DNA from 2 places in the Paenibacillus sp. IHB B 3084 genome. Region 2 is predicted to be linked to the other one. Evidence: riboswitches for the same ligand, from Rfam matches in the RefSeq annotation. Region 2 holds a riboswitch; the other holds the start of a gene.
The links. A riboswitch is a leader RNA that binds a small molecule or an ion and turns the genes downstream of it on or off. The one in region 2 is predicted to bind S-adenosylmethionine.

Region 1 (12,248 bases), 2.6 Mb from region 2:
TTATAACAACAAAAAACTTGTGTCTGATCGGAAACATTGAATTTGCATGTCGCCGGGATAAGACGTAATTTGAAGGCGAACAAGGTTTCCTGATGAGGCACCAGACCATTTGCCGGGGACACGGCAGCGAAAGGACGGCGGATTTTGATGAAAAATTTCGTTATTCTGGGAGGCGGCTACGGTGGCCTTACCATTGCCAAGGAATTACTCAATAAATATATTCCCGATGATGTGCAGGTTATTCTAGTGGATCGAATGCCCTTTCAGGGATTGAAAACAGAATACTACGCACTCGCGGCGGGGACGGTATCTGATTTTGATTTACGTGTGCATTTTCCCGATGAACAACGGCTCATTCGCAAATACGGAGAAGTCACCTCGATGGATTTGGAAAATAAAATTGTACATTTTCAGGACGGCGAGCCTTTGCCCTATGAACAGCTTGTGATTGCACTGGGCTGTACGGACCGTTTTCACAATACACCGGGGGCTGAAGAACATAGCTGTACCATCCAGTCCTTTAACAATACACGTCAAACGTATCTGCGCCTGAATGAAATCAAGCCTTACGGACATGTGCATATTGTAGGTGGCGGTCTGAGCGGTGTTGAGATTGCGGCGGAATTGCGCGAAAGCCGCACGGATTTGAATATTACCATTATGGATCGGGGCGAGCGGGTGCTGTCGGCATTCCCGCAGCGTTTGTCTGCCTATGTGCATGCCTGGTTTAAGGAGCATCAAGTCGATGCGTTAAATCATGTGGGGGTTTGCCGCATTGAGCCGGGCGCTATTTACAACCATGATGAAGAAATTGTGACGGATGCGGTTGTATGGACTGCCGGGATTCAACCCGTGAAAATCGTGCAGGATTTAGCTGTGCCCAAAGATCCTCAGGGCCGCATTATGCTAAATGAATATTACCAAATTCCAGATCATCCCGAGGTGTATGTAGTTGGAGACTGCGCCAGTCTCCCCTACTCCCCAAGTGCTCAGGCGGCCGAGGTGCAAGGTGAGCAGATTGCACACATTGTACACGACCTGTGGAAAGGCCACACGCCTCACCCGCATCCTTTGAAGCTGCGTGGCACATTGGGTGCGCTTGGCAAGAAAGCCGGATTCGGCTATGGTTTTATGGGCAGCACCTCGCTGCGTGGTCGTGTACCCCGCCTGCTCAAAAGCGGCGTGCTCTGGAAATCCAAACGCCATTTTGGCTAATCTGTTGGTACAACACACAAAGAAGACCTGCTCTGGAAGCGGGTCTTCTTTGTTTTAAACATGTATGGACGGTGCATATATCATAGATAGAACGAAGCAGGCTGACGAATGATTAACAGCTTAGTCCAGATCAAGGTTATCCCACGCCTCGGCTTCCTTGATTTTGTTCATAATCACTTCGTACAGCAGCTCGGCTGAATCGGCAGATACAATCTCACCGTTGACCATCGCATACGGTTCTGCGTTACACTGACCACAATTGCTGAGACAGCCGTATTCAATGACGTCGTAATCCGGATTTTGCTCCAGTCTGGACATCATTTCATCGGTGCCAAAATGCATATTGCTGGTGCAAAATTCAATGATGGGTCTTAACATTTTTTCACCTGCTTTGGACGACGGGCATTTTAATTTGGCCCGCTTTGTAATATAATAAATAAGGTATAGGAAAGGAGTTGAATTCTAATGAGCGAAACACAAAGCGTTCAAATGTATGATGAAGTAGCAGATGTACTGGATAAGCTTCGTCCGTTCCTGCAACGCGATGGTGGCGACGTTGAGCTGGTTGATGTAGAAGACGGCATCGTTAAGCTGAAGCTGGTAGGCGCTTGCGGCAGTTGCCCAAGTTCCACAATCACGCTGAAAGCAGGGATTGAACGTGCTCTTCTCGAAGAAGTCGACGGCGTCCAAGAAGTGGTACAAGTATTCTAATGCTTGATGCATAATGATCATGAGAGTCTTGACTTCGATAACGAAGCTCAAGACTCTTTTTTGTGTGACGGGGGCTACTGGATCTTAATCCCTATATGATCGGCCGAATCGGGTCCAGCCCTCCTGACACATCCATAATGTTGCCTGTGATAAAATCCGAATCCTCATCACACAAATAAGCAATCACTCGTGCAATGTCCTCTCCACTCCCTGAACGTCCACGCGGTGTCTCTTTATCCTGCAAGCCGATGACGTCGGCAATTGACTTTTCCTTGTTCGCCCCCCGGATATCCCCGGGACAAATCATATTGACCGTGATACCAAAAGGAGCTTCCTCCACAGCCAGTGACTTCGTAAATGACACCAGCCCCACCTTAGCGGCTGCGTATACCGCGCGATGCGGCCAAGCTCGTGCTTCTCCAGCATGACCAAAGCCAAAATGAATAATACGTCCCCATTGCTGGTTCCGCATATGAGGTAATACCAGATGATCCAGCAGCATCGTACCGACCAGATTCCCCTGAATCATGGTATGAATCTCGGCTACACTGTAATCCGCAAACAAGCGACGTTCCCGAATGAACGGTCCGGCGTTATTTACCATAATATCTACGCCGCCCAGCCGATCCTGTACTTCACTGATCAGCCTTGTAATATCTTCCTGAATCGAAATATCTCCTTGCAAAGACAGACAGCGTACTCCCTTGGCTTCAATCACCTGCCTAAGCTCTTCGGCTTCCGTTTGGCTATGCACATAATTCAGAGCAATATCACAGCCTTCATCAGCCAGACGCAGAGCGGTCATTTTACCTAATCCTTTGGCACTGCCTGTTATGAGTGCGACTTTGTGTCTCAACAGTTTTCCTCCTCTTCACAGAGAACGGTCACCCCCAAGTATAAAATATTTACGCTTCGCCTACAACTCCAAGCAAAAAAGAAACCCCAAATCCTCTTGTTCAAGAGAATTCGGGGTTGGGGTTCAACGCGTTCTCGTGTCCAGCTTAAAATGCCGGGATAATCGCGCCTTGGTATTTGTCTTCGATGAATTTTTTAGTTTCCGGGGATTGCAACGCTTTGATCAGCTTCTGAATCGCTTCGGAATCTTTATTATCCGGACGCGCTACCAGAACGTTAGCATATGGAGAATCTTTATCTTCCAATGCCAGTGCATCCTTTGTAGGGTTCAGCTTCGCTTCCAGAGCGTAGTTTGTGTTGATCAGTGCAATGTCCACTTCAGGCAACTGGCGTGGCAGCATAGCCGCTTCCAGCTCCTTGAATTTCAGGTTTTTCGGGTTTTCTGTAATATCTTTTACGGTAGCTTCGATGTTGCTTGCGTCTTTCAGCTTAATCAGACCTTGTTTCTCCAACAACAACAATGCACGACCTCCATTGGTTGCATCGTTCGGGATGGCAACTGTTGCACCATCCGGAATTTCATCAAGCTTTTTATATTTTTGCGAGTAGATACCGAATGGCTCCAGATGAACCGCGCCTACAGATACCAGGTCCATTTTGCGCTCTTTGTTCATAACATCCATATATGGTACATGTTGATAGAAGTTAGCATCCAGTTGCTTGTCGAACAATTGTACGTTCGGTTGTACGTAGTCGTTAAACTGAACGACTTGAAGACGAACGCCCTCTTTTTCCAACTGAGGCTTGATCGCTTCCAAAATTTCCGCATGTGGCACAGGAGAAGCACCAACTTTCAGCTCGACTTCACGTGGTGACCCACCAGTATTTTGGGTCGCATTGTTTGTATCGGATGTCGTGCTTTTCGTGCCGCAAGCAGCCAGCACCGCAATTAATGTCAAGCTTAATACGGCCAATACCCATTTTTTCATGTGATTACCCCTCCAATAAATTGTAGTGTTCAGGATTCAGACGTCCTGATCAATAAGGATATCTATATGGTTTCCCTATTTTCGAGTATAATGCCGAACCAGACGGTCTCCCGCCATTTGCAGCAGTTGCACCAGTACGACCATCAGCACGACCGCAACGATCATTACAGCCGTTTCATAACGGTAGTATCCGTAGTTGATAGCCAGTGTACCCAGACCACCGCCCCCGATCATACCAGACATCGCTGTATAGGATACGAGCGTAACAACGGTAATCGTTAATGCGGCGAGCAGACCCGGCAGTGCCTCACGCAACAGCACCCGACGGATAATCTGCCCTGTAGAGGCACCCATGGCTTGTGCGGCCTCGATAACACCCTTGTCCACTTCGCGCAATGACGTCTCCACGAGACGGGCGAAGAATGGCGCAGCACCAATGACCAGCGGTGGAATCGTACCCAGCACTCCCGTGGAAGTCCCCACCAGCGACCGTGTAAAAGGAATCAGTGCAACAATCAAAATAATAAACGGTACGGAACGCAAAATGTTTACGATAAAGGAAAGTACAACGTATATCACCTTCATCAGATTCCATGAAGAGCGGCTTGCCAAAAACAATAAAATTCCGAGAGGCAGACCAATAATAAGGGTGAACAACGCAGATGCACCGAGCATCTGAAGTGTCTCTAATGTAGAGTTACCCAGTTCTTCCCAACTCACTTGTGAAAAATCAAGTTCACTCATTGTCCGATCACCTCCACATCAAGCCCCTGACCGGACACTTCCCGCAGCGTATGCTCAATATCCTCCTGATTTCCTTCAAAACGGACGATAAGCTGTCCATACGGTACGTTTTTAATTGTGGAGATGGTTCCCTGCAAGATCGCAAAATCAACGCCGGTACTACGAGCCGTTCGTGACAGAATCGCATCGTATGTCTTGCTGCCCAAAAATGAAATCCGTACAACATGCGCCGATTCGCCGCCTCCTGCTGCTGCAATCGCTGCTTGCAGCTCCTCGGGATGCTCAGACTCCCGCTGGATAAAGTCCTTGGTCACCTGATGCTGCGGCTTGAGGAATACTTCTGCCACCGGACCTTGCTCCACGATGTCGCCCTGATGAATGACACCAACACGATCACAGATGCTTTGAATGACATGCATTTCATGCGTAATCAGCACGATGGTCAAATTAAAGCGCTGGTTAATGTCTAAAAGCAATTTCAGGATGGACCCTGTCGTCTGCGGATCAAGCGCCGAAGTTGCCTCGTCGCACAGCAGTACATGAGGATCACTGGCAAGCGCTCGTGCAATACCTACCCGCTGCTTTTGTCCACCCGAGAGCTGTGACGGATATTTAGCGCTGTGTTCTTCCAGACCGACCAGTTCCAGCAATTCACGAACCTTCTGGTCCAACTTCTCCTTCGGCGTATTTACCAAGCGCAACGGAAAGGCAATATTGTCATATACCGTCGCCGAGGATAACAAATTAAAATGCTGAAAGATCATTCCGATTTTACGACGCTGTTTCTGTAACTGGGATTGACTTACCGTGGCGAGATTCACGCCATCTACCCATACCTCGCCCGAGGTCGGACGTTCCAATAAATTAATACAGCGGATCAGCGTACTTTTCCCCGCTCCGGAATGACCGATGACTCCAAATATTTCACCACGCTCTATGGAAAGATTCAAACCGGACAGCGCACTAACGCGTCGGCTGCCTTTGCCATAATGCTTGGTTAATTGTTTAAGCTCTATCAACGTGCTGCGACCCCCTTCACTCTTCCTTACCCTTTTAAGCGACGTTCATCTCTCAGGAATTATAAAATTCCTTCTCTATGATTATACAAAAAGAGCCCCCTTCACAGAAATGAAAAGGGCCCCACCATGCGAACCTTTTCTCATCTGTCAAAACCGTTATAAGTCTAGCGGTTTTGTAGGAATTAGCACCATAATGTTCCCTTCCGGTGTTTCACACCGGAAAAGAACGGGTTGCCGGGCTTCATCGGGCCAGTCCCTCCACCTCTCTGGATAAGAAAATATGTTAAACTCCAGCTTTAGCTGTCCGTTAAATTTAATATATAAAATCATAATTCAAGCATTTTCTGAAACTAGATTTCAGTATAGATAGTTTACATAGCTTTGTCAAAGGATATTTTCTGACATAATTATGGATGAGCTTCCCGGTTCTCCCACTGTTTCGCCGTATAACGAAAGGCAGTCGCCAGGGAACGGTTCACCATCTCCAGACCTTGCTTCAAATCCTCCAGGTGATGATCCAGATCCTCCAGTTGTATCTTGCCATACAAAGCACGATGCCGCTGCCAGAGATCATCCTGCATTTCTGTATTCATATAGTGTATCTCCGTATTGCGCCGCTTGCGCAGTCGGTTAATAGCATCGGTATATGAGTCCTTGATATCATTTAAGCTGTCTGTCATTTCAGGCTGCATTTTCAAATATCTGAATTGCCGCAGCACTGTAAAATACGAATAATGTGCCTTGTACTGACCCGTTTTCAGATCATACAGATCGTTGAGCCAGTTCCCAAGCTTATCCAGAATGGAAAATACCCGCACAAACCCGTCTTTATAAAAGAAGACATACAGCGCGTAATCCGATTTCTCATCCACGCTCATATCCTCGGCATATCCTGCTTTGACTTTCGTTCGGAAAAAGGCGGCAGCATGATGGCTCTGCTCCAGCTCATCCAGAGATGACATCAGGCCGCGTGTCAAAATATCTGCCTTGCGAAAAGCATGAGTCGGATCTCCACTGGCCTGAATTTGCCGCTCCAGCAGTTTCAGCATGTCTGACATGCTGTTCATAGCATCCAGCAGGATGCCCTTGTTCACACGTGGCGGCTCGCCTAGCAGCTTGCGTATCATGCTCACGCCTCCTTTTATGAATGTAAAATCCGGTTGTTGAATTGTCTAGGGCGTCAAGCGAAATAACTCGTCCACCGTTGGTCTACAAGCTTAACAATATCCTCGCGCGGCAGCACTTCATCCGGGTAGCCCGGCTTCATACGCGCATCCACTACAATTGGCAGCTTGTAGTTCAAATGATGCAAACGGACCTCGCTGTCTGCATACATATCCGTAGCCGGGTTAAACCGCGTAAACACCGTCCACAGGAATGATGCTTGTGAGCGAACGACTTCCTTGGCATCATCTACAATAAAGACAAACGGCCATTCCTGCTCACCTGCAGACAAACGCTCCAGTACCCGCGCTGCCAGCTCAGGCTCCTGCTCAAAGGTCGCACCGGATACGACGAGACATCCTCCGCAATACGGCTCAATTTCGCGAATACCCGGCAGGTCGCCTCCTTCATAGGCACGAGGCAGTTCACGTATAGGCTCACCTACACCCATCAGGATCGCTTTACTGCCGTGATTCAGCTTACGGCCCGTATAATCAAGTGTATCGTGAGACGTATGATTGAAAATAAATAAATCCGTCGCTGGATTAAATCTCTCCAGAATGGTTTCCAGCAGCAGGTTAAAATCAGATAAATCAATGACTTGATCCGTCAGCATCAGGAATTTGGTCAATGACAATTGGCCCTGTCCCAAAATGGTAAAGCCTGATACCAGCGCTTCGCGGGAATAGCTTTCACGCACAACTGCCGCTGCCAATGCATGTACACCCGTTTCTGCGTAAGCCCACAGAGACTTAACGGAAGGCATCACAAGCGGATAGGCAGGTGACAGCAGACGTTGTAAAAATTCGCCGAGATAATAATCCTCCTGCCGTGGTTTACCTACAATGGTTGCTGGATAAATGGCATCCTTACGGTGGTACATATGCTTGACATGAAATACAGGGAAATCATGCTGTAAGGAGTAGTAGCCAAAATGATCGCCAAACGGTCCTTCCGGGCGACGTTCGTGAGGCGGCACATAGCCGCTGATCGCAAATTCGGCCTCTGCCGGAATCCGGTGACCGCCGAGTGGGTCTTCTGTCATTGGCAGCTTGCCGCCCATAATGAGCGAGGCAAGTAGCAGCTCAGGCAGATTTTCCGGTGCCGGAGCAATTGCAGATGCAATCAGAGCAGGTGGCCCGCCGATAATAACGGTCGTAGGCAACGGCTCATTACGCAGCTCAGCTTCATGATAATGAAAGCCGCCGCCTTTATGGATTTGCCAGTGAATCCCGGTGGTCTGATCATCATAAATCTGGATGCGATACATGCCCAAATTATGATCCTTGGACTGACCCGGCTTCTCGGTATATACGAGCGGAAGCGTGATAAACGGCCCCCGTCATCCTGCCAACTCGTCACTCTTGGAAGTGGAGCCAGCGGAGCATCCGTACGGCGAACTCCCAGTACAGGAGCCTCGCTATGGGATACCGTTTTCAGCCCTACTTTTAGCATGTCCTTAATCAGTCCACGTTCATTCCACAATGCCTTGGGGGTAGGTGGAAGCAATGTTTTGGTCGCCCCTACAATCGCATCCATCAGTTGTTCCGGGCGAGGCCCAAAGGCCATATCCACACGACGGTTTGTGCCAAACAGATTGCTGGCTACAGGGAACGGAGTACCTTTTACATTGGTGAACAGCAATGCCGGGCCTTCTTCCTCAATAACTCTCCGATGAATTTCGGCCAGTTCCAAATAAGGATCGACAGGTGCTTCTATAATTTGAAGATTATTTTCTTTACGTAGCGCTTCAATAAATTGGCGCAAATTCTGGTAGATCAACTGGACGATTCCTCCTAAGCAAATCAAGCCCTCGAGAAACTCGCGGACCTGGTTTGTTTCTTATATGCTATTATACGTGCTTCAACGCCACTTGGGCAAAATATCCGTTTCACTATGATCTATGAAATGCTTAGGTACGTTGTGCTTGGGTCGGAACAAGCTTGCGGTCCGGTGACAATTGCCATACACGATAGCTCAGATAAGCCAAGATGGAGAACAACGATGCAATCACCAGCATATGTCCCAGCACGATAAACATGTAGATTTCAGGTCTGTTGACGTACAACAAGATAATTCCAATCACCACTTGAAGTAAGATTAACAAGACCGATACGACACCCAATATACGGATATCCCGGTGATTCGGGTGATAACGGTATGAGTAGTGACCCACAGCCAAGATAATGACGAACAGCAGACCAGCTGAAATCTGATGAAGCAGCAGCGGAGATATGAAGCCCCCAATATTTACAACCTTCTGGATGACCGAGTGACTAAGCAACGCCCCTGAATAGACAGCAATATAGGTATAAATCGTCGATAGCCATATAAAGTTACGAAAGCCCCGACTGACAGGCCCAGGAATCAGACGCGGGGTGTAGCGTGAATCCGCATGCTCCTGCCAGGCCCCCAGCGTCATCATGGTCGCACTGGCAAAAGCGATAAGCGCAAAGCCAAAATGCAGCCCCATGACTGCAGCCGATTGGGAGAAGATGACAGCCAGTGCCCCCATCGCTCCTTGTATGATGACAAACATTAACGTCAGCAACGAGAATAACTGTAAATCCTTACGATGCTTCATAAACAGCAAAAAGCCAACAAAAGAGGCAATGGAGAGTATGCCAGCCATGGCACTAACAGAGCGATGCGTAAACTCAATAACAGATGCGATCGTATGCGCCGGAACCAGCTTGCCATTACAAAGCGGGAATTCCCGTCCACAGCCCAGCCCCGAATCCGTCCGCGTCACGACGCCTCCACCGAAGGTAGCCAGAAACATGACAATACATGTTACGAGTGCAAGCCACTTTAATATTCTGATTTTGTTATTCAAAGAATTCACCCGTATCCTTCCAAATATAATATTTATTCACTTCATAATGTTGTGAAATGATCACTTAAAATAATTATAACTGATATATCGTTCCTTGACATACGTGCTTTGTTGACAAAATGTGAACGTGTCCCGTGAGAAAGCCGCCCCCTTTGGAAGGAAGCGGCTTTCTGAATGCCATGCACAACATCAATTATTTAGCCAAGCTGGCGTGTACTTCTACTGCCCGATCCAAAAATTGCTCGATTTCCTCACGGGATTTGCGCAGTTTGTTTACCAGACGCACTAGCTCGCGCCCTTCACTGTAAGCGATAAAGCTGGGAATACCCAACACATTCTGCTCCTGGCTGACACTTTCGGCCTGCTCTACATCAATTTCAATCAATGTAAGCTTGTCTGCATATTGCTGTTCCACATCAGGCATGAACGGATCAATGAAATGACAATCTCCGCACCAGTCCGCCTTAAACACAGCTACTGTTACGCCAGAAGTGGATATTGCCTTATTAAAGTCTTCATGAGAGACGATCTTTTGCATGGATGATTCCTCCTTGAATTCTGTTTGTAAAAAAGAGCTTGTGCTTTCTATCTATTGTAACGCCAAGTGGCGCTTTTGCACACTCCCCTATTATTCCCGAATCACCGATTGGAAGCCCTGCCATTGAGACATACTAACAATATACCTCAGAACACACTTAGAACATCCCTGCATACTTAGCGGAATACGAAGTGTTCTCGGACTTTGAAAGGAGGTTATCCAGTATGTCTTTCACCGAATGGTTCCATGTGGCATCACGCCAGCTTCAGGGGGGGCTAAAGCTGCTCGGTTCCGTACCACGTGCTGCGGAGGAAGCGTGGGAAGGCAAGCGGGCGGCCTGGACCGAGTCCCGCAAGCTGCGCTATCCACTGCGTGAGCTGCCGTGGGATGACCAAGCCGCACAGGCCGCCATGGATGAAGCCGAAGCACTCATGATGGTGAATGGACCCGCTTCCCGTCCCTCTACTCTGAATATGCCCTTATGCGAAACGGACTGTGAGCTGGTCGAACGGATCAAGAACGATACAGCACAGGAAAATCGCAGCAACATCACCCGGACAGCCGCTTATCTTGAGTGCTATCACGGCTACCCCGAGTTACATTGGGCGCTGCTGGCTCATCTGGTTTCTCGCAATGGTGGCTATAACATGACCGATTTGAAGGGCGGTCTGATCGACAGTCTGTTCAGCGAACTGGAAAAGGAATGGTTATATCGGTTGCTGGAGCGCTGCAATGCCCTTATTTTTCAGGACGCCTACCCGCAGCTGCAATTATACATGCACAGCCGTCATCTGGGCCGAAGCTGCTTTCATTTGCTCCCCCATTTTCATGTATCACCATTCATGAGACCCTTCTGGGAACGTTTCTGGGCTTGGCGGGACAGTTCTCTCTTAAGCGTAGCCCTGATCATCAATGAACAAAACTATATTGAGGGCCGGGTGGTGAAAGATCCGTATTTCCAAAAATTTGTGACGCACAAGCCGGGCTTTTATTTGCACGATTGGCTCCAGTTGAATCAGGTCATATTTCCGCTTGGGCTAAACGGCGGCCTCGCCGGACTTGTGATGGAGCGATTCAGCCATCTGGATGAGCGGATCGGCTTCGGTAAAAGTCTGTATGCCATGCTGTTCGGTCACCAGCAGGTGCTGGATCAAGTAACAGCATTCGCTACCAGCGTGCCTCACACTGGCTCACGCAGCGACTATTGGCCAGGACTGTTCACTCCGGACAAAGAAAAAGCGCTGCGCTCTCCTGAAGAGAGTGCAGCGCTACTGGCACATGCATGGCTGCCGCCGGGACAACGCCTGTACAGCCCAGAGCTGAACGCCGTCTGGTCGGATACGCCTTATGATCCGATCCCCCGTTACGACTGGTTTCAGGACGGCTCCACGCTCGGACATTTCACCGAACCAAGGCGACCGCTGTTATTTGCCATGCGGCATGAACACCGCCATGGCATCCAAAAAACAGCGATGGCCCATGACGCGCATGCCAGCCTGCGGCCTTTCCACTGAAAAAGCTGGAGAGCTGCCTATGCATCTTTTAGCCTCGTTGCCCTGTGGACTCACGCTGGAGACGCATCAGTGGACGCAGTACCTTTTGCAACACACGCGGGTAGTTACCCAACTCGTCCCTACGCAGTACGCGCAGCACAACCAGCAGCACCAAATAGCATACCAGTACAGCCGCCCCGGCAATACAGCACGCGATGAAGAAGGCCACACGTGCAGGCATGATATGAATCAGCAGAATACAAGCCTCATTCACACCGTATCCAATGGCTCCCGAAAGCACGACTGCGGTCAGAAAGCCTGCCCAGCGACGGCCCATGATTGAGAAGGATACGATGCCTTTGAGTACATGCAAATTCAGCAGCGTAATCACAAGGAAACATAATCCGGTTGCGGCAATGATGCCGTAAATCCCGAGCCAACCAGCCAGCAACCAGCTCGCAGCCAGCTTAACAACGATACCGACCAAGACATTAACCATTGAAATACGCGGTTTGCCCATACCGATCAAAATCGAGTTAGAGGTCATCATCGTGATCTGGAATATCGTTCCGAGTGTCAGAACAGCGATAATCCCGCTGCCTCCAAGCGAACTGAACAGTAAGCCATTGATGGAATAGGCGGTTACACACAAGGCCAGCACAATCGGCATTCCAGTCAAAATAG
Region 2 (12,248 bases):
CGCCATACCCGATGCAAAGGCAAAACCTCTCGCTCCACCTTCCAGTAAGGCGATGTAGTCCTCCAAAGCTTGCCGTGTCGGATTGCCAGAACGGCTGTAGTCATGCAGCGGAGGATTGAAAATATCATGATGGTGAAAGGTGGACGCCTGATAAATCGGTACACTCGACGCACCCGTAACACTATCAATTTCAGAGCCAAAATGTAGCAGCTTGGTAGCGAACTTCCGTTCTTTTTCCGTTTCCCGCCCGATTTTCCGCACGTCCTCAATCATTGCTATTCCCCTCCTTCGATTTCTTGACGTGCCGCTTCCAACGCTGAACGCAAATCTTCAATTAAATCATCCGTATGTTCAATACCGACGGAGAAACGCAGCAAACGATCATCCACCCCGACCGCATCCCGAATCTCAGCCGGTATATCGGCATGTGTCTGTACAGCAGGATAAGTCATTAATGATTCCACACCGCCCAAACTTTCGGCAAAAGCAATGAGCTTAATGTTTCGAAGCAAGGGCTCCACATAACGGGCATCTTTTACTTTAAACGAGAAAATACCTGTGTTGCCGCTGGATTGTTTGTTTTGAATCTCACGCCCTGGGTGACCCTCAAGCCCTGGATAAAACACCTCAGCCACCGCTGGATGCGTCAGCAGATAATTGGCCAGCACTGTCGCATTATGCTCATGCCGATCCATACGCAGCGCCAATGTTTTCATGCCCTTCATCAACTGATAGCTATCGCTCGGAGAAAGTACAGCCCCAATGGAATTATGCAGGAAGGAAATTTCGGCTGACAGCTCTTTACCCTTGGTTATGATCAAGCCTGCCAGCACATCATTGTGTCCGCCCAGATACTTGGTTGCGCTATGTACCACAATATCGGCACCCAGCTCCAAAGGGCGCTGGAAATACGGTGTTAACAGCGTATTATCTACAATAGTAAGCAACTGACGTTGTGACGCCCATTCGGCTACAGCCCGAATATCCGTAATCATCATTAATGGATTCGTAGGCGTTTCAATGAATACCGCTTTGGTATTCGGTCGACATGACTGCTCGATGGCTTCAAGATCATTCGTATCCACATAGCTCGCCGTCACGCCGAATCTGGATAAAATACGTTCCAGCAGACGATACGTGCCTCCATACAGATCCAGCGATACAATCAGATGATCTCCTTGTCCAAACAGGGCAAATACCGTTTGCAGCGCCGCCATACCTGAACTGCATGCAAAGCCTGCATCACCGGATTCCAGTGCAGCGGACGCCTCTTCCAGTACTTTACGTGTCGGATTGATCGTCCGAATGTAATCAAATCCTGTGCTTTGACCCAAACGGGGATGGCGAAACGCCGTAGATTGATAAATCGGAAAATTCACTGCTCCGGTTACCGGTTCTTCGATTGAACCAATCTGTGCTAACCTGCTTTCGATTTTCCACTGTTTCTCACTCATATGAATCCTCCTGTTCACTTCCATAATAGGTGCTGTAACATATGCTGCAAAATTGGATTATCATATCTATACTGCTGCGCTGCTGCAAGGTGGTACTGCGTAGATATAAACGTTAAGCCCCATTTTAAATCTGGGGCCCGATATCGAAAGGGGTTTCTTGGTATACATAGTAGTTGAGCCAATTTGAAAATAATAAATTGGCATGCGCACGCCAGGTTGAGGGCGGTGTACGCTCAGGGTCATTGTTGGGAAAATAATTTTTTGGTACTTCAATATCCATCCCTTTGGCGACATCACGATCATATTCCCATTTCAGGGAAAGTGGATCGTATTCGGAATGCCCAGTCACAAAGATTTGTTTGCCATCACGCGTAGCTACCAGATACACTCCGGCTTCCTCGGATTCGGATAAAAGCTCCAGTTCGGCAATATGCTCAATATCTTCGCGCCGAACCTCTGTATGCCGGGAATGAGGTGCATAAAACAATTCATCAAAACCGCGTAGCAATTTCACTTTAGGTTTAATAACGCTATGCGGAAAAACGCCAAAGCATTTGTAATCAAGTCCGTATTTGGGAACGCCGAAATGATGAAACAGACCCGCCTGTGAGGCCCAACAGATATGCATGGTCGAAGTTACATTCGTTTTCGTCCATTCAAAAATTTGCCGGATTTCCTCCCAGTAGTTCACATCTTCAAACTCAAGCTGTTCAACGGGGCTCCCGTAATCACCATGCCGTCAAAACGGCTGTTTCTGATCTCCTCAAACGTTTTATAAAACATGTTCAAATATTCCTGCGATGTATTTTTAGATACATGCGACTTCATGTGTACCAGCGTAACGTCCACTTGAAGCGGGGTATTGCCGACCAGACGCAACAGCTGAGTTTCCGTTGTTTCTTTGGTAGGCATCAAATTCAAAATGGCGATGCGCAACGGACGAATATCCTGATGATAGGCCAGGCTTTCATCCATTACAAAAATATTTTCGCCCTCCAGCACTTCCTTGGCAGGTAGTGTATCCGGAATTTTAATCGGCATGTAAACTCACTCCTTGTTCGGTGAAGTTTTTGCGAAAATCGTCATGTTGAGATGCCGGGCATATAATAAAAAGACCTTCCTCGGTTACGAGAAAGGTCATATTTGTATCCATATGCGCCTCTCTCATCTGTCAGGGCATCGCTCTTTGTAAAAAGCGCGCGTCCTGCAAGAATTAGCACCGTGCGATTAAAATCGCCGGTTGCCGGGTATCATCGGGCTAGTCCCTCCACCTGCTCTTGATAAGATTTCGCTATATTCATTTTGGGTTCATAAAAAGTTCTTGTTGTTCACTTTAATGCATCCGCTGGGCTTCGTCAAGATGAGACTTGTAAGTTTGTGCCCTGCATTCACACTTCGTCTTATATTTCCATATGTTAAATCATACATTACCCTATCGTCGAAGCTCTTGTCACTACTGTTGATTTAGCCCATGATTTTGCGCTTGAAAGGCTGTAGGCCGAGCGTTATACTATACAAGTGCTATAGGCCGAAAATATAAAGCAGTCGTGCAGATTTAGAGTGCTTTCTGCGATACTGTGGCAACCTAAAAAAGAACATTTGTGAGGTGAATCCGGAATGGAAGGCGACCCGAGTCCGAATAGGCGGCGATCCCTGAACAACAGCATAGGAATGACTTCAGCTTGCCGAAAGACGGGACGCCAGGCTCTGCATGCTCCAAAAGCCTCTGGCTTTTGATGGGGATGCCGCTTACCCGATCCGGCTAACTGGCTAACTGAGTCCATTCCTTATGCTTGAGGTACACGTATTTTCCGTTACGACGGAGCATAAGGAGTGACATATATGAAAATCCGTTTGGTAAACAACGGGGTTTTTACCCCTGTCGAAGAAATTGAAATGGCGCTTACTCCGCCAGCAGAAGGTTTTTATTGGATTGATGCCGATGTTGATGATCTGGCAGTGCTCCAGCCTCTATTCTCCATGCATGATCTCGCAGTAGAGGACTGTTTGAGCGAAGAAGAGCAACGCCCGAAGATTGAAATTTACGAGAGCCATTATTTTATCGTTGTAAACAGCATTCGTTTTGATGATGAAGAAATATTTTTACGTGCTTTGAACATTTTTCTCGGCCGCCATTTCATCATTACGGTGACTAAGCAGAAAATCAATGAGCTACGCACCCTCAAGCCTATGTTATGGGAGCAGGAGGTCAGCCAGCCTGACCGTTTTATGTATCTGTTGGTCGACTTGATCGTTGACAACTATTTTCTGGTTGGTGACCGGATTGAGGTTCGCATTGAGAAGCTGGAAGAAGACATTCTGATGCATACAAAAAAATCGCATTTGAATGAAATTATCGGCTTACGCAGTGAGATTCTGTGGCTGAAAAAAGTGCTTGGTCCGCAAAAAGAAGTCATCAATACGTTGAACAAACGGGATTTACGGCTGATCGACGATCAATTGCAAAAATATTTTAGCGATATTTATGAAAATGCCGTGAAAATTTCGGAGACTTTCGAAACTTACCGCGATCTAATGGGTAACCTTCGAGAAGCTTATCAATCCAGTATCGCTAACCGTGCGAATGAAATCATGCGCGTGTTTACAGCGATTACAACCGTGTTTATGCCGTTGACGGTGATTACCGGAATTTATGGTATGAACTTTGATAATATGCCTGAGCTTCATACGCGTTATGGTTATTTTATCGTCATTGGTATTATGGTGGCGCTGGGGGTTAGCATGTTCTGTATTTTCCGCAAGAAGGATTGGGTTTGAAAAGAAAAGGTTGAAGCAGTAGCCGTATCCTCACAGGATATAGCTACTGCTTTTTTTGTGTGATTATTTTATATTTGCGCGATGTTATCCCGCATGTCGATCTGATGCCACCTGATGGCGAAAACGGATACGAATCAGACGCAGCCGCTCATAAACTTGATCCAGCCCCGTTTCCGCAGCCTGTTCCTCACCATATACCCGCAGCATGACGGGCTTGAGCAGCGTATCCCCCAGTTCTTCATACGCAGACCAGATCGCCGTCTGCTCTTCCTCAGATACGTTCACCAGTTCCTGACGGATCAGCTTTTCCATATCGATTCCATCTCGATCCAAATGCTCCACTGCTTCAATCATTTCTCTACGATGTAACCCCGCCTTCAGTCCAATATGCTCCAACGTAAGACCGTCTGAAATACCTTCAATAATGGTTTTTGTCAGACTGAATTTATTCAGTTCCTGCTTATATTGGTTCTCTTTTTGCTTGTACAGCCATGATAAGAAAACTTCCTCATCCAGCGTCTCTGTTACCCAATTTAGCGGAAATGGGGTAGTCCGGTCATTTTGTGTCGTAATAGCCAGCAGCTCTTGACCATATTGAGATATTTTACCTTGCCCCACCCCTGGTAGCTCCAGCAACTCTTCCTCGGTATGGGGAAGATAGACGCTAATCAACCGAAGCAGACGATTGGTAGCGATAAAATAGGGTGCTTTTCGCTCGGCAGCCGCCTTTTGTCGTCTCCACATCGTCAATTGCTCATACACATCATCACGCGGAAACAAATCACTATAACAATACAGCTTTTGTAATGTTTGCCCACGTCCTGCTGCCCCTTCCTGCTCATGAAAAACACCATGGATTAAGGGTCTGTAGCCCTCTGCCATCTTAAGCGCCAGCTCGTGACGGTACACATGCAGCAACTCCTGCCACAAGCTGCCCTCATACCACAGATCATCTGTGCTTTCATCCAAGCTGTGTTGTGTGCTCCACCCTGCACTCCATACCCCATCATGTTGTCCAATCCATACCTGGGCAAATTGCTCATGACCCTGTTCATTCCGTTTGGACAAGCGATTTAAAAATAAAATTTCCATGCTTTTTTCCTCCATGCTTATAATTGGGTTACAGTCCGGTACAACGCCAAACGCAAAAAAGCACCTATCTCGCGTATTTGCAAGAAAGGTGCTTCCCTTTTTGAGCCGTACTATGCTGTTGCCTATATGATAACCGTACCTCGGATTGTCGTCAACCCGTAATTCTTATTTGTTCAGCTTTTCCTTTGCCAAGGCAAGAGCGCCGCACAATCCGGCATTGTCTCCCAAGCCTGGGGCCACAATATACTGATCAATTTCTGTAGTCAGACTCGGATGCTGTACGTATCCGTTTAACAGTTTTTGAAGCTCGGCGCGAACGAGTGGGAACAGTTGCTCCTGCTTCATCACTCCGCCGCCCATAATAATTTTTTGCGGTGAAAGAATCAATACATAGCTCATCAAAGCCTGTGCCAAATAATAAGCTTCCATCTCCCATGCCGGGTGATCCACAGAAAGCTCATGGCCTTTGACCTTCCATCTTTTTTCAAGTGCAGGACCCGCAGCCAGCCCTTCCAGACAATCTCCGTGATAAGGACATGTCCCTTCATAGGTATCTTCCGGATGACGACGCACCAGGATATGGCCCATTTCAGGATGGGACAATCCATGAATCAGCTTTCCACCAACCAGAGCACCCGCTCCGATACCTGTACCTATCGTAATATAGAGACAGCTATCCAGTCCCTTAGCCGCCCCCCAGATGGATTCGCCCAATGCTGCACCGTTCACATCTGTGTCAAATCCCATAGGTACGTCAAAATGCTCTTTCAGCTTGCCGATCAGGTTATAATTGCCCCAATGCGGCTTTGGCGTTGTTGTAATATAGCCATATGTATCACTGCCTTCGATAGGATCAATCGGCCCGAACGACCCTACGCCCAGCGCTTCAATGCCCTTCCCTTCAAAAAATGCAACGACATTCGCCATCGTTTCTGCTGGCGTGGCTGTCGGAAAGCTCGCGCGTTCCAGCACCTCTCCCTGTTCGTTGCCAATTCCACATACAAATTTGGTACCGCCTGCCTCAATTGCTCCCAATACTGTCATAGCTGCTGTTGTCCCCTCTCAGTCATGATCCGGTTCTCTCTATCCTATATTCACCTGAAACGTGTCCAAGGTCAATCCCCTGATCCCAATTGTATATAATCCTTCACAACAATATATATCTCCCTTGACATAACTGTGTATAAAAAAGGACACTAACGCACCAAGCGCCAGCATCCTCATATGTGTAATACGAGCTCCGAGTTGTACCTGTGAAGCCAAACTGGCTTCGTTATGATCCAGTTGCCACACCCATTAACGTACACAAGCTTTTCATTTCAAGCTCCTCAAACTTATCTACAATTTGCACATGATCCAGCGTCAACAGACAACTGTCCAGTGCGCATGCTACAGGTACACCACAGTGAATTTCTGCCAGCTTACGTGACAAATGCAGCATATCCAGATCACTCTCGATCTTTTTGCGCACTGCTGGCGTCAATTGATCCAGATTCTCCAGAATACCTTCAATGGAGTCATATTCCTGTACCAGCTTGAGTGCCGTCTTTTCACCAATGCCTCGTACTCCCGGGTAATTGTCGCTTGCATCCCCCATCAGGCCCTTGAGGTCCACAACTTGGCGGGGTTTGAGCCCTTTTTCAGACAGTAACGTTTCCGGGGTGTACACCATATAATTGCCGTGACCTTTTTTCATAATAATAACCCGTGTCCGCTCATCCACCAATTGGAGTAAATCATGATCTCCGGAGAGAATCATTACATCCATGTCCTCATTCTGCGTATAGTGGCGTGCCAGCGTACCGATGCAATCATCCGCTTCAAAGCCTGCGGCTCCAATATTAGGAATGCCGAGGCTATCCGTCACATCACGGATCAATGTAAATTGAGGAATCAAATCATCTGGCGCGTCAGCGCGATTCCCCTTGTACGCAGCAAAATGCTCCCCGCGGAACGTCGTTCCTCCCATATCCCAGCAGCATACGACATGCGTCGGATTATAGGTTTGTACCGCATCCCAAAAATATCGAATAAAACCATATATGGCGTTCGTTGGCACTCCGGCCTTTGTACGCCTTATATAACCGTTTGCAGCAGTTGCATAATAAGCGCGAAATAACAGAGCCATGCCGTCAACCAGCATTATGGATTGTTCATTACGTTGTGTCACAGATTGTATTGCTCCCATTCATCATATTATTTAACCCCAACAGTATAACACATCGCGGAGCCAAATTGGACGTTATTGAGCGCTCCATGCTTCCTCAAATGTTTCCTCTTTGAAGCCTACCGTTACTTTGTTCCCGTCTGTTACAATCGGGCGCTTGATCAATCTTCCATTCGAGGATAAAAGCGAGATTTGCTCTTCACGGCTCATGTCTGCCAGCTTGTCCTTCAGCTTTAGCTCCTTATATACCTCACCGCTCGTATTGAAAAACTTTTTCAGCTCCAGTCCACTTTTGCTGATTAAATCAGCTAATTCCTCCGGGCCGGGCGGTTGTTCAAAAATAGGAATCAATTCCGTTTCATGTCCCTTGCTTTGCAGCCATTTCACTGCATTGCGACAAGTGCTGCATTTGGAGTACTGGTATACTTTCAACTGGCTCATCTTTATGTTAACCCTCCATTTCGATTTCTTAACAGCTCCTGCAACTGGGCCATATCGTCCGGCAATGGGGCGCAAAACGTCAACTGCTCTTTGGTCACAGGATGCACCAAGGACAGCTCTGAGGCATGCAGTGCCTGTCGGGGCATCTGGGCATCCAGCAGATCATAACGCTCACGTTGCGCAGCGTCAGCAGGCGTATTTCGGTACATTTTATCTCCGATCAACGGACATCCGATAGAAGTCATGTGTACCCGGATTTGGTGTGTACGTCCGGATTCCAGCTTGATCCCGATGCGGCTCCCCTCATTCCAGGCTTCCTCCAGCTTATAGAGTGTAAGGGCCGGATAACCATCAGGGGTCACCATGCGCAAATGCGGATCATCCGGATTACGGTCAATCGGCCCATCCACCCTTCCTTCCTGTGGATCAGGGCAACCGTGCACCAGGGCCGTGTAGCGCTTATCCACCGTCCCCGAAATCATTTGCTCGGAAATATGCTGGTGTACATATGGATTTTTAGCCACCACAAGGACACCCGTCGTCTCCTGATCGAGACGATGAACGGGACGGAATCTGAACAGCTCACCTTTGGCCTGCCAATAATGCACAACCCCGTTAGCCAGTGTTCCCGTGTAATGACCGTGAGTCGGATGGACAATCATACCCGCCGCCTTGTTGACAACCAATAAATGCTCATCTTCAAATAAAATGTCAAAAGGAATCGGTTCAGGCAAAATATCATCGGAACGCTCGCGTTCCATACGAATTTCCACCCGATCCCCGGACTGTACCTTTACGCTGATATACACTCGTGTTCCGTTCAGCATAATGCCTTGTTCCGTCAGCTTAAGTTTGGATATCAGCTTGCGTGAAACATTCATACGTTTTTGCAAAATGGTCTTCAACAGCATTCCCTCCTCCTCAGGAGGGATCGTATACACGATAGGTTCATAATACAAGCTCATCACAAATTCCCGGTTGCCTCCTTATTTGCGGAACACTTTTTTGCTGCGCACATATTCGACATCCGGTACCCCTTGACGTACATTCGCGGTGCGGGCCACGACGAAGAAATAATCGGACAGACGGTTCAAATACCGACGTACCGCAGGATTGATTTCCGTATGCTTACCCAGTGTGACAGCACGACGTTCCGCACGGCGGCAAACCGTACGGCAAACATGAAGTGCTGAGGACAACGTACTCCCCCCCGGAATAATAAAACGCTCCACCTTCGGATTTTCCTCCTGACATGCGTCAATCCAGCCTTCAAGCCGCTCTGCCAGCTCATCCTTCACCTTGTATTTACTTTCGTTAATTTTGACAAACGCCAAATCCGAGCCGCAATCGAACAATTCCTGCTGTACTTCCTCCAATTGAGTCCGAATATCCGCAAACTTTTCACCTTCGGCAAAGCTGATCGCTTGTCCTACAAAGCTGTTCAATTCGTCAATCGTGCCGTATGCCTCCACACGGTCATCATCCTTGGACACTCGACCGCCGATCACCGAGGTTTGTCCCTCATCGCCTGTTCTTGTATAAATCCCCATGGTATCTCATCCCCTCTATCATTCCGTCAGTGCTTTTAATACCTTAATGGCTTCTTCCTTATTACTCGTACGCGGTGGCACGGTAGCAAATAATGTTTTGGAGTTATATTTTAAATCCTTGAACATCTTCATCTGCCCCACCGGAATCCCGAACAAATGAGTTTCCTTGATCACATCTGTTCCTTTTTCCCCCTGCTCCTTCTCCTTAAAAACGCCGCCCTCGAACACACCCCGAGCATACGTTTTCTTGTCAAAAGCATCGTCTAAAGGCAAATTCGAGCCATTCTGTCCGTACAACTTCATATCCTCTCCCGGCAAAATAAACAGGTCGTGTTCCCCGGCTGCATATTCAACGACCAGTTTCTGCTGGTTATACAGTGGGCTAACTGCAATCTCAATGGTTGGAGCCTGTTCGCCCAGTTTATCCTTAAGCTTTTGCGCCAGTTCATCACGAAGAACTGAAGCATCCCCTTGCTTATCCATAATAAAAATGGAGAAACTGTCCTTGTCCCGCCCCCGCATCCGGCCAACAGCACGAGTGCCAGCATTCCAATGATCCACGGAGATAGCCTTTTCAGCCCTGCTCTCATATGTACGCCCCCTCTTCCATGCCACTAATATATCATAAGTTGTGAACGCAAAAAAAGAAGGCCCTGCGGCCTTCTCTATATATACGGCTTGGCTTCACACGGTTACACCTTGCATTCCGAACCGTACAGCTTCATGTATTCGTTAATTTTCAAATCGAGCTTGCAACTGATCTCAATGACAAGATCAGAGGTAAAGGACTTCTCTTCCTGAAACGTCCGCATCATCTCATTGCGCAGGAACAAAATTTCATCTTCCAGGGAAATGCCGTATCCAGTTGACACCGACGAATTATATCCAACATATGACATGAGCATTCCTCCTGCAATGAAAAATTAAACTTCCTGCTTTCGATTTCAAATTATAGCATATAAATTTAGAAATAAAAGACTATTTTCTATGATTTACCCATAAAAAAATAATTTTAACCTTCTTTTTTTACTTTTTCTACAAAATGACCAATACGATCCAATGCTTCCGTCAGTTGAGCAACAGAGGTCGCATACGAGCATCGAAGATAGCCCTCGCCCCCCAAACCGAACACGTTCCCCGGCACAGCCGCAACCTTGGCCTCAGCCAAAAGACGTTGCGCAAATTCATCCGAGCTTAGTCCTGTGCTTTGAATACTTGGGAAAACATAAAAAGCCCCTCTCGGCTCGTGGCATTCCAGACCAATGTCCCGAAATCCTTCAACCATCAGACGGCGACGCTGATTGTAAGCTTCCACCATGCGATCCTTCTCGCCCAAACCATTGCGCAGCCCCTCAAGAGCCGCTACCTGACCCATCGAAGGCGCACACATCACGGTATACTGGTGGATTTTAAGCATAGCGGCAATTAAATCAGGATGCCCACATGTATACCCAATACGCCAGCCCGTCATAGCGAAGGCTTTGGAAAAACCACTGACGAGAATGGTACGATCCATCATGCCCGGCACAGCCGCGAAGCTGACATGCTTCTCGCCATAATTTAGTTCTGCATAAATTTCATCAGAAATGACGATCAAATCATGTTTTTCTACAACTTTCGCAATCGGAAGCCAATCCTCATAGGTCATGGTCGCCCCGGTTGGATTGCTCGGATAGCACAAAATCAGCACCTTGGATTTAGGTGTGATTTTAGCCTCCAGCGCCTCTGCTGTCAGCTTGAATTCATCCTTGGCGAAGGTTTCGATTCCTACGGGAATACCGCCGCCAATGGAAGTGATTGGAGAATACGAGATGTAGCATGGCTCTGGAACGAGAATTTCGTCGCCGGGTACAATTAACGCACGCAAAGCCAGGTCAATCGCTTCGCTACCGCCCACCGTCACGATAATTTCACTTTTTGGATCATAGCGGACTGCAAATTGCTCATCCAGATATTCACTAATTGCCTCACGCAGTTCAGGCATACCCGCGTTGGAAGTATAGCTGGTAAACCCCCGTTCCAATGAATAAACACAGGCTTCCCGCATATGCCAAGGGGTTGTAAAATCCGGTTCGCCTACCCCCAGAGTAATAATATCCTTGTTGCCGCCCACCAGATCAAAAAACTTACGGATGCCCGAGGATGGAATCTCGCGCACCAATGGAGACAAATATGAGCTCATGGCTTTGCTACTGTCAGTCAATGCTTCAGGTTTGATATTCATCATGATCTTCCTTTACGGCGAAATCATCAGACGATTATCTTCCTGATGATCTTCGAAGATAATTCCGTCCTGTTTGTATTTTTTGAGCGTAAAATTGGTCTTGGTGGACAGGACCGAATCAATAGGCGACAGCTTTTCCGACACAAAATTCGCTACCTCGCGAAGATTGCGTCCTTCTACTTCCACTAGCAAGTCGTATGCACCAGACATGAGATATACTGATTTAACTTGTGGATACAAATAAATCCGTTCGGCGATGCCTTCAAATCCTCTTCCCCGCTCTGGTGTAATCTGCACCTCAATCAAAGCAGTAACCTTTTCGTCGTCGACTTTATCCCAATTGACCACAGCGGCGTATTTGACGATCACATGTTGGTCTTCAAGCTCTTTAATCGCGGCACGTACATCCTGTTCGCCAACTCCCAGCAAGGTAGCAAGCAGAGTCGGCGTCCTTCTTGCATCTTCTTTTAACAATTCCAGCACTTTTAATTTCAAATCATTCAGTTCTGTCATTCTACATAAGGCCTCCATCAAAAGAGATT

Region 1: another riboswitch for S-adenosylmethionine. It lies ahead of ASL14_RS17725 (methionine ABC transporter ATP-binding protein); the one in region 2 lies ahead of metA (homoserine O-acetyltransferase MetA).

What each region holds. Positions count from the first base shown of each region.
Region 1 is NZ_CP013203.1:3,782,142-3,794,389, reverse strand. Features, by position in the region: gene ASL14_RS17755 (NAD(P)/FAD-dependent oxidoreductase) at 148-1,215, shown strand; gene ASL14_RS17750 (YuzB family protein) at 1,336-1,593, opposite strand; gene ASL14_RS17745 (NifU family protein) at 1,681-1,926, shown strand; gene ASL14_RS17740 (SDR family oxidoreductase) at 2,018-2,782, opposite strand; gene ASL14_RS17735 (MetQ/NlpA family ABC transporter substrate-binding protein) at 2,928-3,770, opposite strand; gene ASL14_RS17730 (methionine ABC transporter permease) at 3,846-4,514, opposite strand; gene ASL14_RS17725 (methionine ABC transporter ATP-binding protein) at 4,511-5,533, opposite strand; SAM riboswitch class I at 5,671-5,810, opposite strand; gene ASL14_RS17720 (Cthe_2314 family HEPN domain-containing protein) at 5,941-6,660, opposite strand; partial or broken gene ASL14_RS17715 (UbiD family decarboxylase) at 6,714-8,479, opposite strand; gene ASL14_RS17710 (COX15/CtaA family protein) at 8,610-9,542, opposite strand; gene ASL14_RS17705 (thioredoxin family protein) at 9,727-10,071, opposite strand; gene ASL14_RS17700 (DUF2515 family protein) at 10,296-11,585, shown strand; gene ASL14_RS17695 (putative polysaccharide biosynthesis protein) at 11,614-12,248, opposite strand, start outside.
Region 2 is NZ_CP013203.1:865,997-878,244, forward strand. Features, by position in the region: gene ASL14_RS04030 (trans-sulfuration enzyme family protein) at 1-273, opposite strand, end outside; gene ASL14_RS04035 (PLP-dependent transferase) at 276-1,454, opposite strand; partial or broken gene metA (homoserine O-acetyltransferase MetA) at 1,579-2,495, opposite strand; SAM riboswitch class I at 2,616-2,741, opposite strand; gene corA (magnesium/cobalt transporter CorA) at 3,297-4,232, shown strand; gene ASL14_RS04050 (HRDC domain-containing protein) at 4,317-5,324, opposite strand; gene ASL14_RS04055 (ROK family protein) at 5,490-6,368, opposite strand; gene ASL14_RS04060 (5'-3' exonuclease) at 6,598-7,494, opposite strand; gene ASL14_RS04065 (arsenate reductase family protein) at 7,567-7,932, opposite strand; gene ASL14_RS04070 (RluA family pseudouridine synthase) at 7,935-8,897, opposite strand; gene ASL14_RS04075 (cob(I)yrinic acid a,c-diamide adenosyltransferase) at 8,919-9,482, opposite strand; partial or broken gene ASL14_RS04080 (hypothetical protein) at 9,501-10,072, opposite strand; gene ASL14_RS04085 (aspartyl-phosphate phosphatase Spo0E family protein) at 10,175-10,381, opposite strand; gene ASL14_RS04090 (aminotransferase class I/II-fold pyridoxal phosphate-dependent enzyme) at 10,495-11,706, opposite strand; gene ASL14_RS04095 (Lrp/AsnC family transcriptional regulator) at 11,719-12,219, opposite strand.